One region of the Paenibacillus sp. FSL P4-0184 genome, then DNA from elsewhere that is predicted to be linked to it. Evidence: predicted binding sites of a transcription regulator. Region 1 holds the regulator's gene; each other region holds the start of a gene.
What was found. The regulator Rex, encoded in region 1, represses fermentation and respiration genes when NADH is low (regulators of the CRP and FNR family bind a similar motif). The targets are predictions, from matches to a motif close to TTGTGAAATATTTCACAA.

Region 2: a site for Rex is predicted at 1,259-1,276, ahead of MKY52_RS10885 (formate/nitrite transporter family protein). Genes of this name have one in related genera too.
Region 3: a site for Rex is predicted at 1,557-1,574, ahead of MKY52_RS28080 (cytochrome ubiquinol oxidase subunit I). Genes of this name have one in related genera too.
Region 4: a site for Rex is predicted at 1,482-1,499, ahead of MKY52_RS07075 (flavocytochrome c). Genes of this name have one in related genera too.

The regions. Positions count from the first base shown of each region.
Region 1 covers NZ_JBBORN010000001.1:4,269,674-4,272,890, forward strand. Annotated here, with positions in the region: gene dinG (ATP-dependent DNA helicase DinG) at 1-1,465, shown strand, start outside; gene MKY52_RS18745 (redox-sensing transcriptional repressor Rex) at 1,597-2,250, shown strand; gene MKY52_RS18750 (amidohydrolase) at 2,237-3,217, shown strand, end outside.
Region 2 covers NZ_JBBORN010000001.1:2,518,523-2,521,739, forward strand. Annotated here, with positions in the region: gene MKY52_RS10880 (FAD-dependent oxidoreductase) at 1-1,105, shown strand, start outside; gene MKY52_RS10885 (formate/nitrite transporter family protein) at 1,381-2,208, shown strand; gene MKY52_RS10890 (MFS transporter) at 2,642-3,217, shown strand, end outside.
Region 3 covers NZ_JBBORN010000002.1:1,393,836-1,397,052, forward strand. Annotated here, with positions in the region: gene MKY52_RS28070 (hypothetical protein) at 1-285, shown strand, start outside; gene MKY52_RS28075 (GNAT family N-acetyltransferase) at 348-1,199, shown strand; gene MKY52_RS28080 (cytochrome ubiquinol oxidase subunit I) at 1,740-3,104, shown strand; gene MKY52_RS28085 (cytochrome d ubiquinol oxidase subunit II) at 3,101-3,217, shown strand, end outside.
Region 4 covers NZ_JBBORN010000001.1:1,657,191-1,660,407, reverse strand. Annotated here, with positions in the region: gene nhaC (Na+/H+ antiporter NhaC) at 1-851, shown strand, start outside; gene MKY52_RS07080 (RidA family protein) at 866-1,255, shown strand; gene MKY52_RS07075 (flavocytochrome c) at 1,515-3,065, shown strand; gene MKY52_RS07070 (ABC transporter ATP-binding protein) at 3,180-3,217, opposite strand, start outside.

The DNA.
Region 1 (3,217 bases):
TGTAATAGATGAGGCCCATCATCTGGAGGACGTGGCTGGCAAGCATTTAGGCATGCATATGAAGCATTTCACGGTGGCACATACACTATCGCGTCTTTATAAGGATAGTCGAAATGGCCAACTTCCTACACTTCGCCAAATGCTTCAGTCATCAGGCAGTGAGGAAGCTTCTGAATGGAGCGGAGTGATCGATAGAATCTATCCGGACCTTCTTACCGTAAAAGAAACCTGGGATCTGCTTAGTGATAAACTATTCACCCTCTTGCCGGAACGCAGCGATGCAGCGGCGGGAGAAGCCGGCCAGTTAGTCATGCGGTTACTTCCTACCCGTAAACCGAAAGATTGGGATGAATTGGTTGCTTTAGAGAATACTATGAATCTGACATTAAGCGAAATTATCCGTAAAGGTGATAAAATGCTTAATGAGATGCGAGATCAAGAAGGTCAATCTTCCTCAGATAGCCTAGTTACCGATATTAGCGGCTTATTTAAGGATTTAGCTTCTATACGTGAGCAAGTACGGTTTTTTATGGGATTAAATGATGAGAATGTAGTATATTGGCTGGAGGCGAATGGAAATTATCGCAGTAAATCGCTACAGTTGTATGCCGTTCCTGTTGATGTTAGTACTCAGCTTAAGGAGCTGTTTTTCGACAAGAAGAAAAGTATCGTACTAACTTCGGCGACACTCTCTGTCGATAAATCTTTCCAGTTTATGATTGATAATCTCGGACTTAATGAAGCTGCGGAAGAGGGGCGTCTGATGACATCACTCCTGCCTTCTCCCTTTAAGTATCGGGAGCAGGCGCTGTTAGTTATTCCGCGGGATTTCCCAAGTGTGAAGGGTAGTGTAGGCGATGCCCGATTTGTCGATACACTCGTACAGTCACTAGCAGAAGCAGCTATTACAACACGTGGGCGGATGCTTGTCCTGTTTACTTCTTACAAGATGCTACGCCAGGTTTACGATCCTCTGAAAGAGGCTCTAGCCTCACAAGAGATCACGGTGTTAGGTCAAGGCGTGGAGGGGGGCAGCCGTAGCAAGCTGATCCGCCGTTTTCAGGACAGTGCAGCTTCTGTACTGTTAGGAACAAGCAGCTTTTGGGAGGGTGTAGATATTCCAGGTGAAGCATTAACATGCTTGGCCATCGTGAGACTCCCATTTCAACCGCCAAACCACCCCCTAGCGGAAGCGAAGTCTGAGTTATTACAAGCCCAGAAAAAGAATCCGTTTATGAAGTTGTCTGTTCCTCAGGCGGTTATTCGCTTCAAGCAAGGATTTGGGAGGCTGGTACGGACAGCGCAAGATCGGGGTATTGTTATTGTGTATGACACAAGGGTGATCGAATCTCACTATGGGAAGTATTTCCTCTATTCGTTGCCTGGCCCGAAAATGGAGCATATGCTTACGGATCAAATGGTTCCTCGTATAGCGGAGTGGTTGGAAGACGGAGGCGTTTCTTGAAAAGAACGTCATCGATCTTATTAATCACTCTACAAGGAAGGGCGGTATAAGAATACCGCTCTTCCTTGAGACGAGGTGCAGATATTTCGATAGGATTTGAACAGAATATCACTTAAATTAGGAGGTAAATTATGAAATCGGATAAAATATCAGAAGCCGTTGTTCGCAGACTTCCTGTGTACTTGCGTTTCTTGAATGATCTCCAGAAACGTGAAATATTAACCGTTTCCTCACAAGAACTAGGACAAAAACTTGATTTGAATCCTGCTCAAATTCGTAAAGATTTAGCTTATTTTGGAGACTTTGGTAGAAAAGGTATCGGGTATGACGTAACTTATCTTATTGAAAAAATCCGTCATATTCTGAAGCTGGATCAACAATTGAATGTGGCTTTAGTAGGTGCCGGTAACCTTGGACATGCATTATCTAATTACAATGCTTATCTGAAAGATACTATGAAGATTACCGCTATATTTGACTCCTATGCACCTAAGGTAGGGCGGAAAATCAACTCTCTTACCGTTCAACCGATGGAGGAGCTTGGTCAGACGATTCGTGAGCAAGGTATTCGAATTGGGATAATTACTGTGCCTGATTCAGAAGCGCAGAATGTAGCAGATATTCTCATTGAGTCTGGCATCGAGGCGATTTTGAATTTTGCACCAGTGATTCTAAAAACACCATCGAATATCCGGGTTCATGCTGCCGATTTTACAACGGATTTGCAAAGCCTTGCTTATTATTTGAAAGACGGAAAGGAAGAAACCGGAAATGAAGAGCAGTAAAACGATTATTAAGGGCGGGCGTTTTCTTATTCCGGGAACGGATGAGCCGGTTCTGAATGGATATATGACTATTGAAGATGATTTGATCACTTACATAGGAAAAGAAGAGCCTTTAATGGAAGATGATGTGCAAGTTGTTGATGGCAGTCGTCTGCTGTTTATGCCAGGTCTGGTAAACACACATGGCCATGCGGCAATGTCATTGCTTCGTGGTTATGGAGATGATTTAGCACTTCAGGTGTGGCTTCAAGAGAAGATGTGGCCGATGGAAGCGAAATTCACTGGAGAAGATGTATACTGGGGAACCTCCTTGTCGGTACTGGAAATGCTAAAAGGTGGTACTACAACCTTCTTGGATATGTATGATCATATGGATCGAGTAGCAGAGGTAGTCGAATTATCAGGCATCCGTTCCGTATTGATGAGAGGCGTAATCGGATTATGCCCAGAGGAAGTACAAAATCACAAGCTTGCGGAAGCGATTTCTTTTGCACGAAATTGGCATGGTAAGGCTGATGGTAGAATTACGACGATGATCTCGCCACACGCCCCATATACTTGCCCACCGGACTTCTTTGTTAAGTTTGTTCAAGCGGCACATGATTTGGATTTACCGATGCATACCCATATGTCCGAGACCAAACGCGAAGTGGAGCAGAATGTGGTGGATTACGGACTTCGGCCAGTAGCGCATTTAGAGAAGCTTGGAATGTTCACACGTCCGTCTATTGTTGCACATGGCGTTCATTTGAATGATGAAGAGATCGAGATACTGGCGCGTCATGATGTAGGCGTGTCTCATAACCCAGGAAGTAATCTGAAACTTGCTAGTGGAGTGGCTCGGGTTACGGATCTTCTAAAGGCTGGTGTGAAGGTATCACTGGGTACAGATGGTGCGGCAAGCAATAATAACCTGGATATGTTTGAAGAGATGCGTCTTGCAGCCCTCATCCATAAAGGTGTAAGT
Region 2 (3,217 bases), 1.8 Mb from region 1:
AACATTGCGTGTTCGCAATTTGGTAACCGGACAGGAGTTTGACGATACCTATGATAAGCTGATTATGACTACGGGATCATGGCCGATTGTACCGAAGCTCGAAGGGATTGAGCTGGAAGGCGTCTTGCTTTGCAAGAACTATGATCATTCCAATACCATTATAGAAAAAGCTAAACAAGCGAATAAAATCACAGTCGTAGGCGCTGGATATATCGGCGTTGAGTTGGTGGAAGCCTTCCAAATGAACGGAAAGCAAGTTACGCTGATTGATGGCGAAGATCGTATTTTGAATAAATATTTGGACCCAGAGTTTACTGCGCCGATCGAACAATCCTTTAAGGATCATGGTATTAAATTAGCGCTGAATGAGAAGGTAAGTTCTTTTGCTGGTGAAGGTGGTAAAGTTACCAAGGTTATCACAAGCGAAGGGGAACATGAGGCGGATCTTGTAATTCTCTGCATCGGCTTCCGTCCGAATACTGAGCTGTTAAAAGGTCAAGTGGATATGCTGCCAAATGGCGCAATTCTGGTCAATGATTATATGCAGACTAGTTGCCCAGATGTGTATGCCGCTGGTGACAGCTGCGCGATTCATTACAACCCTACGGGTAAGCACGCTTATATTCCACTGGCAACCAATGCAGTACGGATGGGCACTTTGGTCGCACGTAACTTAGTGAAAGAGACGATTCCTTATATGGGTACTCAAGGGACTTCGGGCATTAAGATTTATGAAGATAATATCGCTGCTACCGGTCTTACTGAAGAAGGGGCTAAGGCTGAAGGAATGGACGTAGAAACTACCATGATTATTGACAACTACCGTCCAGAATTTATGCCAACCTTCGAGCAGGTGCAATTAAAAGTGGTATTTGATCGCGCCACACGCCGCATTCTCGGAGCGCAAATCTTGTCCAAGACGGACTTGACGCAATCGATCAACACAGTATCTGTATGTATTCAAAATAAAATGACAATCGATCAGCTTGCCTTTATCGATTTCTTCTTCCAACCTCATTACAACAAGCCTTGGAACTTCCTGAATACAGTAGGCCTCGAATCGCTACCGGCATCAGTACCAAGTAAAGAGGCAGTAACCGTATAATTTATATGCCTGTGAACAATAAAGTTGGGTAAACCGGAGCCATATATGGCTCCGGTTTTTTGTGATTGAAGCTGGTACTATTTACCTTTAAAATAATATGGAGCCTGTTCTTACAAATGTAATTATGGATGCGCTTCGTTAAATTTGACATGTCAGTGAAAAGTTTCACTTAGTTTTTCATTAAGTGATAATTATCACGTTAATGTGTTTTATGACACGCTACAATGGTCGTAAAGGAACAAATTTTAAGTAAATAGATGAAGGGGATAGGAATCATGGCTTATAATAAACCGCAGCAGATTGCCGCAGTCACGGTCGAGAACGGCATAAAAAAGGCGCACAATCCTTTAAGCACCGTACTAATTCTGGGCTTTTTGGGAGGAGCGTTTATCGCGCTCGGATTTTTACTGGATATTCGCGTCATTGCTGGCGCACCACATGAATGGGGATCCATCGCTAACTTTATTGGGGCAGCTGTCTTCCCTGTTGGATTGATTCTAGTACTGCTTGCAGGGGGAGAACTGCTGACAGGCAATATGATGGCTGTGCCACTTGCTTTTATGGCGAAGAAGATATCCTTCTGGGAAGTGGTTAAGAATCTCGTATTGATTACCCTGAGCAATCTAGCGGGAGCTTTGTTTGTAGCTTACTTTTTCGGTCACGTGGTGGGTTTAACCTCTGACGGTGTGTATTTGGAAAAATTAGTGGAGATGGCAGGACATAAGCTTGAGGCAGACTTCTTGCCGGCATTTGTTTCCGGTATCGGTTGTAACTGGCTTGTAGCTTTGGCGGTATGGCTCTCCTATGGAGCAGATAACTTCAGTGGCAAAATCCTCGGTATCTGGTTCCCAACGATGGCTTTTGTAGCTATCGGCTTCCAGCACGTTGTAGCCAACATGTTCTTAATTCCGGCAGCTATTTTTGAAGGTTATTTTTCATGGGGAGAGTACTTCAACAATTTTGTTCCGGTATGGCTAGGAAACTTGACGGGCGGTGCGATCTTTGTTGCGGCAGCTTATTGGATGGCTTACCTGCGCAAAGAGCCTGCATCTATTCAGTCCGTGGACAGCATGTCCGGCAGCGGTGTAAAAAAACACGCCTAAACCTATCTTATAGAGCACTCCTTAGAATAGTTGAGGGGTGCTTTTTGCTGTATAGACAAATAAAATCCGCCGTGATGTATCCGAGCTCGGGGGAACGAATTCGGATGCACAGCGAATTTTAAAAGGGGGAGTGTTTCTAGGCTCTATTACCCCGACTTTGTAATAACGAAACACTTCATTATTGTTTAGTCTACTTTACGGACGACAGCGGCAACTATAAAATATAAATAGATAATAGAAATAGGGAGGAATGCGGACGTGAAAGGTGCTACTTTTTTCTCAGCTACGGCAGAAGTTAGTCCTAAATAAGAGGTAAAGTATACTGAGACTTTATCACGATAGCACGTCAATGCGTCCGCTTGCCCTGAACCCTGTTTTGGGATAATACTGGATGGAATAATGACACATATATTACAGGGGATGTACACTACTTATGAAGTTTTTACAGAATTATCCTAAAGAAGTTAAGATATTTTTAATTGCTAGTCTTATTAATGCAACGGGTAGTGCACTGATGTGGCCATTGGTTACAATGTATGTTTTTGATGAGCTTGGACGCAGCATGTCGGATGCCGGATTAGTGATTCTTATTCAATCAGTTGGAGGAATTGTGGGTCAACTACTCGGGGGCTCACTCTATCATAAGGTAGGCGTTAACCGGCTGATTGTTGGAGCGCTGGGCATGAATGCACTTGCTCTGTTCACTTTGCCGGCAGCAAGTAACAACTGGACGTTATTTATGGTCGCGATGGGACTGGTAGGGCTCTTTAATTCACTGTCCTTACCTGCGATTCAGGCATTTATCGGCTTTCGTTTTACGAAGCAGCGCGGAGAGCTGTTTAATGTTATTTATGTCGCTAATAATATTGGTGTAGCACTGGGTACGGCGTTAAGTGGTTTTTTGGCCGATATTTCTTATATGCTCAGCTTTGTGATGAACGGCGTAACTTCAGCGGTATTTGCGGTATTCTTTTTTGTATATCTCAAGAAAGTCGGAGGAGATTCTTCA
Region 3 (3,217 bases), on a different contig from region 1:
AAGACCGACGGCACACGTACTGTATTATTACGTGGACATAACAAGTTTGAGTTTGGAGAGAGTCAGCCTTTATTTGAAGCAGGGATACCGGTGATTGGCTTCATTCCAATGCCCGACTATCTGCTCGTGGATAGTGAAGACAGAGAGATGGGCAAATTTGATGCAAAGCTCATGAATACACAAATTATATCGTTACTGAAAGCGGTCAAGATAGTGGACGGAATGGAGACGACTAAGCTTGGAAAGTCAGATGGGTATTCTTTTTTCTATGGCCGTACTAAATGATGAATTGGAGATTGGCTGATGATTAAGAACTTAGTACCAAAAGAAAAGGAGAAAAAAACTACATGTTGATCAAAAGTGTTAAGGATCTTGAATTACAAGAGTTTACAACTTGCTTTAACGAAGCCTTCTCCGATTATGTAATTCCATTTCATGTTTCTTCGGAGTATTTAGCTGATAAATTTGCAGGTGCGGGAGTTAATTATCAGATGTCGTTTGGTGCTTTTGATCAAGAGAAGCTGGTTGCATTTGTTATGCATGGCATCGGGGATCGTAACGGCGAAAGTACTGCATTTAATACTGGTACAGGAGTCGTTCCTTTATATAGAGGGAGACGGCTAGTCGAACAAATTTATCGTCATGCTCTTCCCATCCTTAAAGAAGCTCATATTCAAAAGTGTTTGCTTGAAGTGATTCAAACGAATGATAAAGCTATAAAAGCGTATACCGCCATAGGATTTCAAATTCATAGAGAATTGGCTTGTTTCAAGGGGCGTATTGATGTCACCCTTCAGGACGATCATAGACATACATTCATTACAATGGTTCGACCGGAAGAATTCGATTGGACATCGGTACATTCTTATTGGAATTTTGAACCTTCTTGGGAACAATCTGTTCATGCGATTTTACGAAACCCGCATTTATACGATGTGGTCACGATAAGGGAAGAGAATAAGATTTGTGGATACGCGGTAATAAAATCGGCTAACGGAGCAGTTGTACAATTCGGTATTTTGCGAGAAAAAAGAAACCAGGGATTTGGGCGTTCCTTATTTCATTGGATGGGAGAGAGACATTCTATCATCACCGTTAACAATGTAGACAAAAGAGATACAAATTCTATACGTTTCCTTCAAAGTGTTGGTCTTGACGTATACATCGAGCAATATGAAATGGAGAAAGATTTGTCATGACGAAGATGACATTAGCTTTAATTCAAAAACACTGATGATTTGAGTCAGTGTTTTTTTGTTGCAGAAGGGGGTATATATTAGAGGTAAAAATGAGGAAATATTGTTTTTTTCTAACATCGAAGTAGGAGGAGACTTGTGAAATCATATATACGCTATTGAATCAATAGCTCTTTTGGGTTCTTTTTGTGTTATTCACTGAGTTGTCAGAAAGATTTGACCCTTTCTTGAACGTTTAGGGATAAAGAGATATCTGTGATTGAATTACTTGCAATTTAAGATAAGATGATTTTAATCATTAGGTCACGTTATTAATTTGACTGCTCAGTATCAGGTAAATCAGGCTCGCCAACTCTTGCTTTGTGAAATTTTTCTCTTTTTTACATAGCAAAGAACGAGGAACGTCATACTAAAACGAACAGGCAACGATGTCGCTGAGCCCTGCTAAACCTGATATTGAATACAGCCTAAGAGTTAGCCGGCCTAATCATAAGCATCAAGTTATGACGAAAAATGAACAGAGTTTGAAGGGAGCAGTAAAGAATGGCAATTGATACGGTGCTATGGAGCAGGCTGGTGACAGGCTTGACTCTCGGGTTCCACGTTATTTTTGCGACGATTGGCGTCGGTATACCGCTAATGATCGCTATAGCAGAGTTCATCGGGATCCGAAAGAAAGATCCCCATTATACACTTATGGCGAAGAGGTGGTCTCGGGGATTTGTCATTTCTGTAGCGGTTGGTGTCGTGACCGGTACAGCGATTTCACTACAACTGGCACTGGTGTGGCCGAATTTTATGAAACTGGCTGGGAATGTTATCGCTCTTCCGTTATTCATGGAAGTGTTTGCGTTCTTTTTTGAAGCCATCTTCTTGGGCATTTATTTGTATACGTGGGATCGGTTCAAAAATCCGTATATCCATTGGCTGCTGACGATTCCTATTGTCGCCGGGGCAGGCATGTCTGCCGTCTTTATTACGACGGTGAACGGATTCATGAACCAGCCTGGAGGCTTTGTCATGGAAGCAGGCCAATTCACAGCGATTGACCCAGTGCAAGCGATGCTGAATACGGCGACGTTCTCCAAGGTGTTCCATGTATTAAGCTCGGCCTATTTGACAGGAGCTGCCTTGTTAGCCGGTATTGCAGCCTTTGCGATGCTGAGAAAAGGGGTATCCGCATACCACAAAAAATCCTTGAATCTCATGATGGCGGTTGTTTTGGTGTTCGGCTTGCTGAACACGTTAGCTGGAGATGTGTCCGCCAAGTTTTTGGCCGAGCATCAGCCGGAGAAGCTTGCAGCGGCAGAGTGGCATTTTGAGACGGGTAGCGGTGTGGATTTGGTTTTAATGGGATGGCTGAATGCAGAGCATGAAGTTCTAGGGGCTCTTCATTTGCCGAAGGTGCTCAGCTTTCTGGCCTTTGGAGACTTTAATGCAGAGGTAACGGGGCTGGAGGAATTCCCCAAGGATGAATGGCCACCGCTTCTCGTTCATTATCTGTTTGATTTAATGGCCGGAATCGGATTTGCTCTGCTCGCGATAGCAGTCCTATATTTCCTGTTTGTGTTCTGGAAAAAGCGCAATGCGCTTAACAAGTGGATGCTTAGCATCATCGCACTGATCGCACCGCTCGCTTTTCTAGCTGTAGAGCTAGGCTGGTTTTATGCAGAGGTTGGGCGACAGCCGTGGATTATCCGTGGATATATGCGTGTAGAGGAGGCTGCCACGACTTCACCGAATGTAAGAATTATATTCTTCGCCTTATTGCTCTTGTACATCGTACTCGGCAGTATGTGTGTAATCGTGCTAAGACGCTTGTTCAACAATAATCCGGCAGAAGTTGAGATGGAGAAATGGATGAAGGAACATCCTAATCAATCTACGGAAAAGGGGGGCACTGAATGATGAGTTACGAAATAATTGGCATCTCGGTGCTCTGGCTGTTCTTGTACGGCTATTTAATTATAGCTTCCATTGATTTCGGTGCAGGATTCTTCGCCTTTTATGCTCGTTTGACT
Region 4 (3,217 bases), 2.6 Mb from region 1:
TTATTACAGGCCTAAACACAGATGCCGCAGGTGCTATTGTTCCGGAGAAGGTTGGAACAATCATGGGATCGTTGAATACAATTTATGACTTTAATCTGCTGCTTATAGTACCCGTATTAATCATCTTGTATGGTTCAATTACGAAGAAACCGACAATACCGGTCATGCTGATTTCTTCTATGTTCGCTATGGCTAACGCACTTGTATTCCAGGGATTTACTTTGAATGATGTCGTATCTTCTGTTGTTAATGGATTTAATATTTCTATGGTTCAAGTAGCTGGGTTTGATTCTGCCAACGTTATTGAAGATGTACCCCGTCTTCTAAATCGTGGCGGAATGAACTCCATGATGGGTACACTTCTCATTTGCTTCTGTGCAATCACGTTCGCTGGAACCATATCTCTGACGAAGTCCTTGGAATTGATTGTTAATAAGCTTTTGAAGTTCGTCCATTCCACAGGTTCAATGATCGTAGCAACAATTGTTACAGGTCTTACGATGATCGGAGTTACAAGTAATGGTCAGGTATCCATCTTAATGCCAGGGGAAATGCTGCGTGAAGCATATATCCGTCGGGGCTTGCATCCGAAGAACTTGGGACGTACCATCGAGGATTCAGCGGCGATTACCGAGCCTATTCTGCCTTGGACAGCTGCAGGTGCTTATATGGCGGGTACGCTGGGTGTTGCAACGCTAGATTATTTACCTTGGGCTGTTCTCTGTTGGACAGGAATAATCTTTGCGACGATATGGGGCTTCACGGGATTCGGTATCGCGAAGTTAACGCCAGAGCAACAGGCAGAAATGCTAAAGGAATATGACGGTAACACTAATGAACAAGCTGGATAAAGGAGTCTTTTAAAATGACAAATATGCATAAAGAAACTGTAATAACAACGGATGCACCAGGTGCAATTGGACCTTACTCTCAAGCTGTAAAGCTTGGGAACGTCTTATATACTTCAGGACAACTCGGACTAGACCCGGTTAAGGGGACTTTTCCTGCTACGGTTGAGGAACAGACCAAACGATCGTTGCTGAATGTCAAAGCTATACTGGAAGCGGCGGGTACAAGCATGGATCAGGTAATAAAGACGACCGTTTTCCTAAAGGATATGAATGATTTTCTTAAGGTGAATGAGATTTACGGAAGGTTTTTTGCTCAGCCATACCCTGCTCGCAGCGCTGTTGAAGTAGCACGTCTGCCTAAGGATGGGCTCGTAGAAATTGAAGTTATAGCTTATATACCTTAAGGCACAGACAGTCCGTACTACCCAAATTTGTGTTTCACACGCTGATAAGAAAATAAGATTAAAGGCCACCCTGGATAGGGTGGCTTTCTTTGAGTAGTAAGCTATGGAGCCTTTGAAATTGAGGATTTTTATGGAAATTTAAATGAAAATATACATGAAAATGTAACAGTAATCATAACTAATTACAGAAATACCTTCACAAAACATCGACTTTGCGTTATCATAAATGTGAAAACATTCACAAAGGGGCGTTATAAAGATGAAGAAGACAACAAGTACTGCTCTCATTCTCATTCTCTCTGTCATGCTCGTAATCGCAGGCTGCGGTAACAGTAATAGCAACAGCGCAGGTAATAGTAATGGCAACGAGAACAAAAGTAAGGTAAATGAGACGGCCAAAAATGATAAAGCTGAAGCCGTATCAGGTGCATCAGAAGCTAGTTACACACCACTGGATCAATTAAAAGATAATTATGATATCGTTATTGTTGGTGCTGGTGGTGCAGGAATGTCTGCTGCACTGGAAGCTAAGGCCAAAGGCTTGAACCCTGTTATTTTAGAAAAAATGCCGGTTGCAGGTGGGAATACAAGTAAATCCTCCTCAGGAATGAACGCTTCCCAAACGAAATTTCAAAAAGAGCAAAGCATTGAAGATAGCAATGATAAGTTTTATGAAGAGACATTAAAGGGCGGCCATGACACGAACGATAAAGAGATGCTTCGTTTCTTCGTTGACAATTCCGCAAGTGCAATCGATTGGTTGGATTCGATCGGAATTAAGCTGAACAATATTACGATCACAGGCGGCATGAGCGAAAAACGCACCCACCGTCCAGAAGACGGCTCTGCGGTAGGCCAATACCTTGTCAAAGGATTGGTTAGAAACGTACAAGAAAAAGAAATTCCACTGTTTGTGAACGCGGATGTTAAAGAAATTACTCAAAAAGACGGTAAGGCTAACGGCGTCAAAGTACTCTTTAACCAAGCTGATGAAAAAACCATTACAGCGAAGGCAGTTGTTGTAACAACAGGTGGTTTTGGATCCAACATGGATATGATATCAAAAGTTAGACCTGATCTGGAAGGATACGTAACGACTAACCAAATCGGCAGTACCGGCGACGGAATCAAGATGATTGAGGCACTTGGCGGAACGACCGTTGATATGGATCAAATCCAGGTTCACCCAACAGTTCAACAAGAAAAATCTTATCTGATCGGGGAAGCTGTACGCGGCGAAGGCTCTATCCTCGTAAATAGCGAAGGCACACGGTTCGTAAACGAATTGACTACACGTGATAAAGTTACCGAAGCGATCAATGCACTTCCTGAAAAAGCGGCTACGCTTGTCTTTGATTCCGGTGTCAAATCACGCGTGAAAGCAATTGAACAATATGACAAAATGGGCTTCGTGATCCAAGCGGATACCATCGAAGCATTGGCGAAAGAAATCGGTGTTCCAGCCGATAAGCTAAAAGCGACACTTGATACTTGGAACAGCGCGGTAAAGAACAAGAACGATGCTGAATTCGGCAGAACAACAGGGATGGACAACGATTTGTCCGCGGGTCCTTACTACGCTATTAAGATCGCCCCAGGGATTCATTACACCATGGGCGGCGTGAAGATCAATACGAACACAGAAGTATTAAATAAAGACGGCGCTGCTATTCCTGGCCTGTATGCGGCTGGTGAAGTTACAGGTGGATTGCACGGTCAAAACCGGATCGGCGGTAACTCTGTAGCAGAAATCATTATTTTCGGCCGTCAAGCAGGGATTAAATCTGCTGAGTTTGTACAAGCACAATAAGATTTAACTGCTATTCTGGTTAAAACAAAAGAACCGCTTGGGCTAATTGAAGCCCGGGCGGTTCTTTGTTTAATCTCTCGTTTAAAGTGAGTGGAGTGACCTCTATTCAAAAAGCTACTTCTCGCTTTTAGCTTGTTCTTCTCGCATCCACT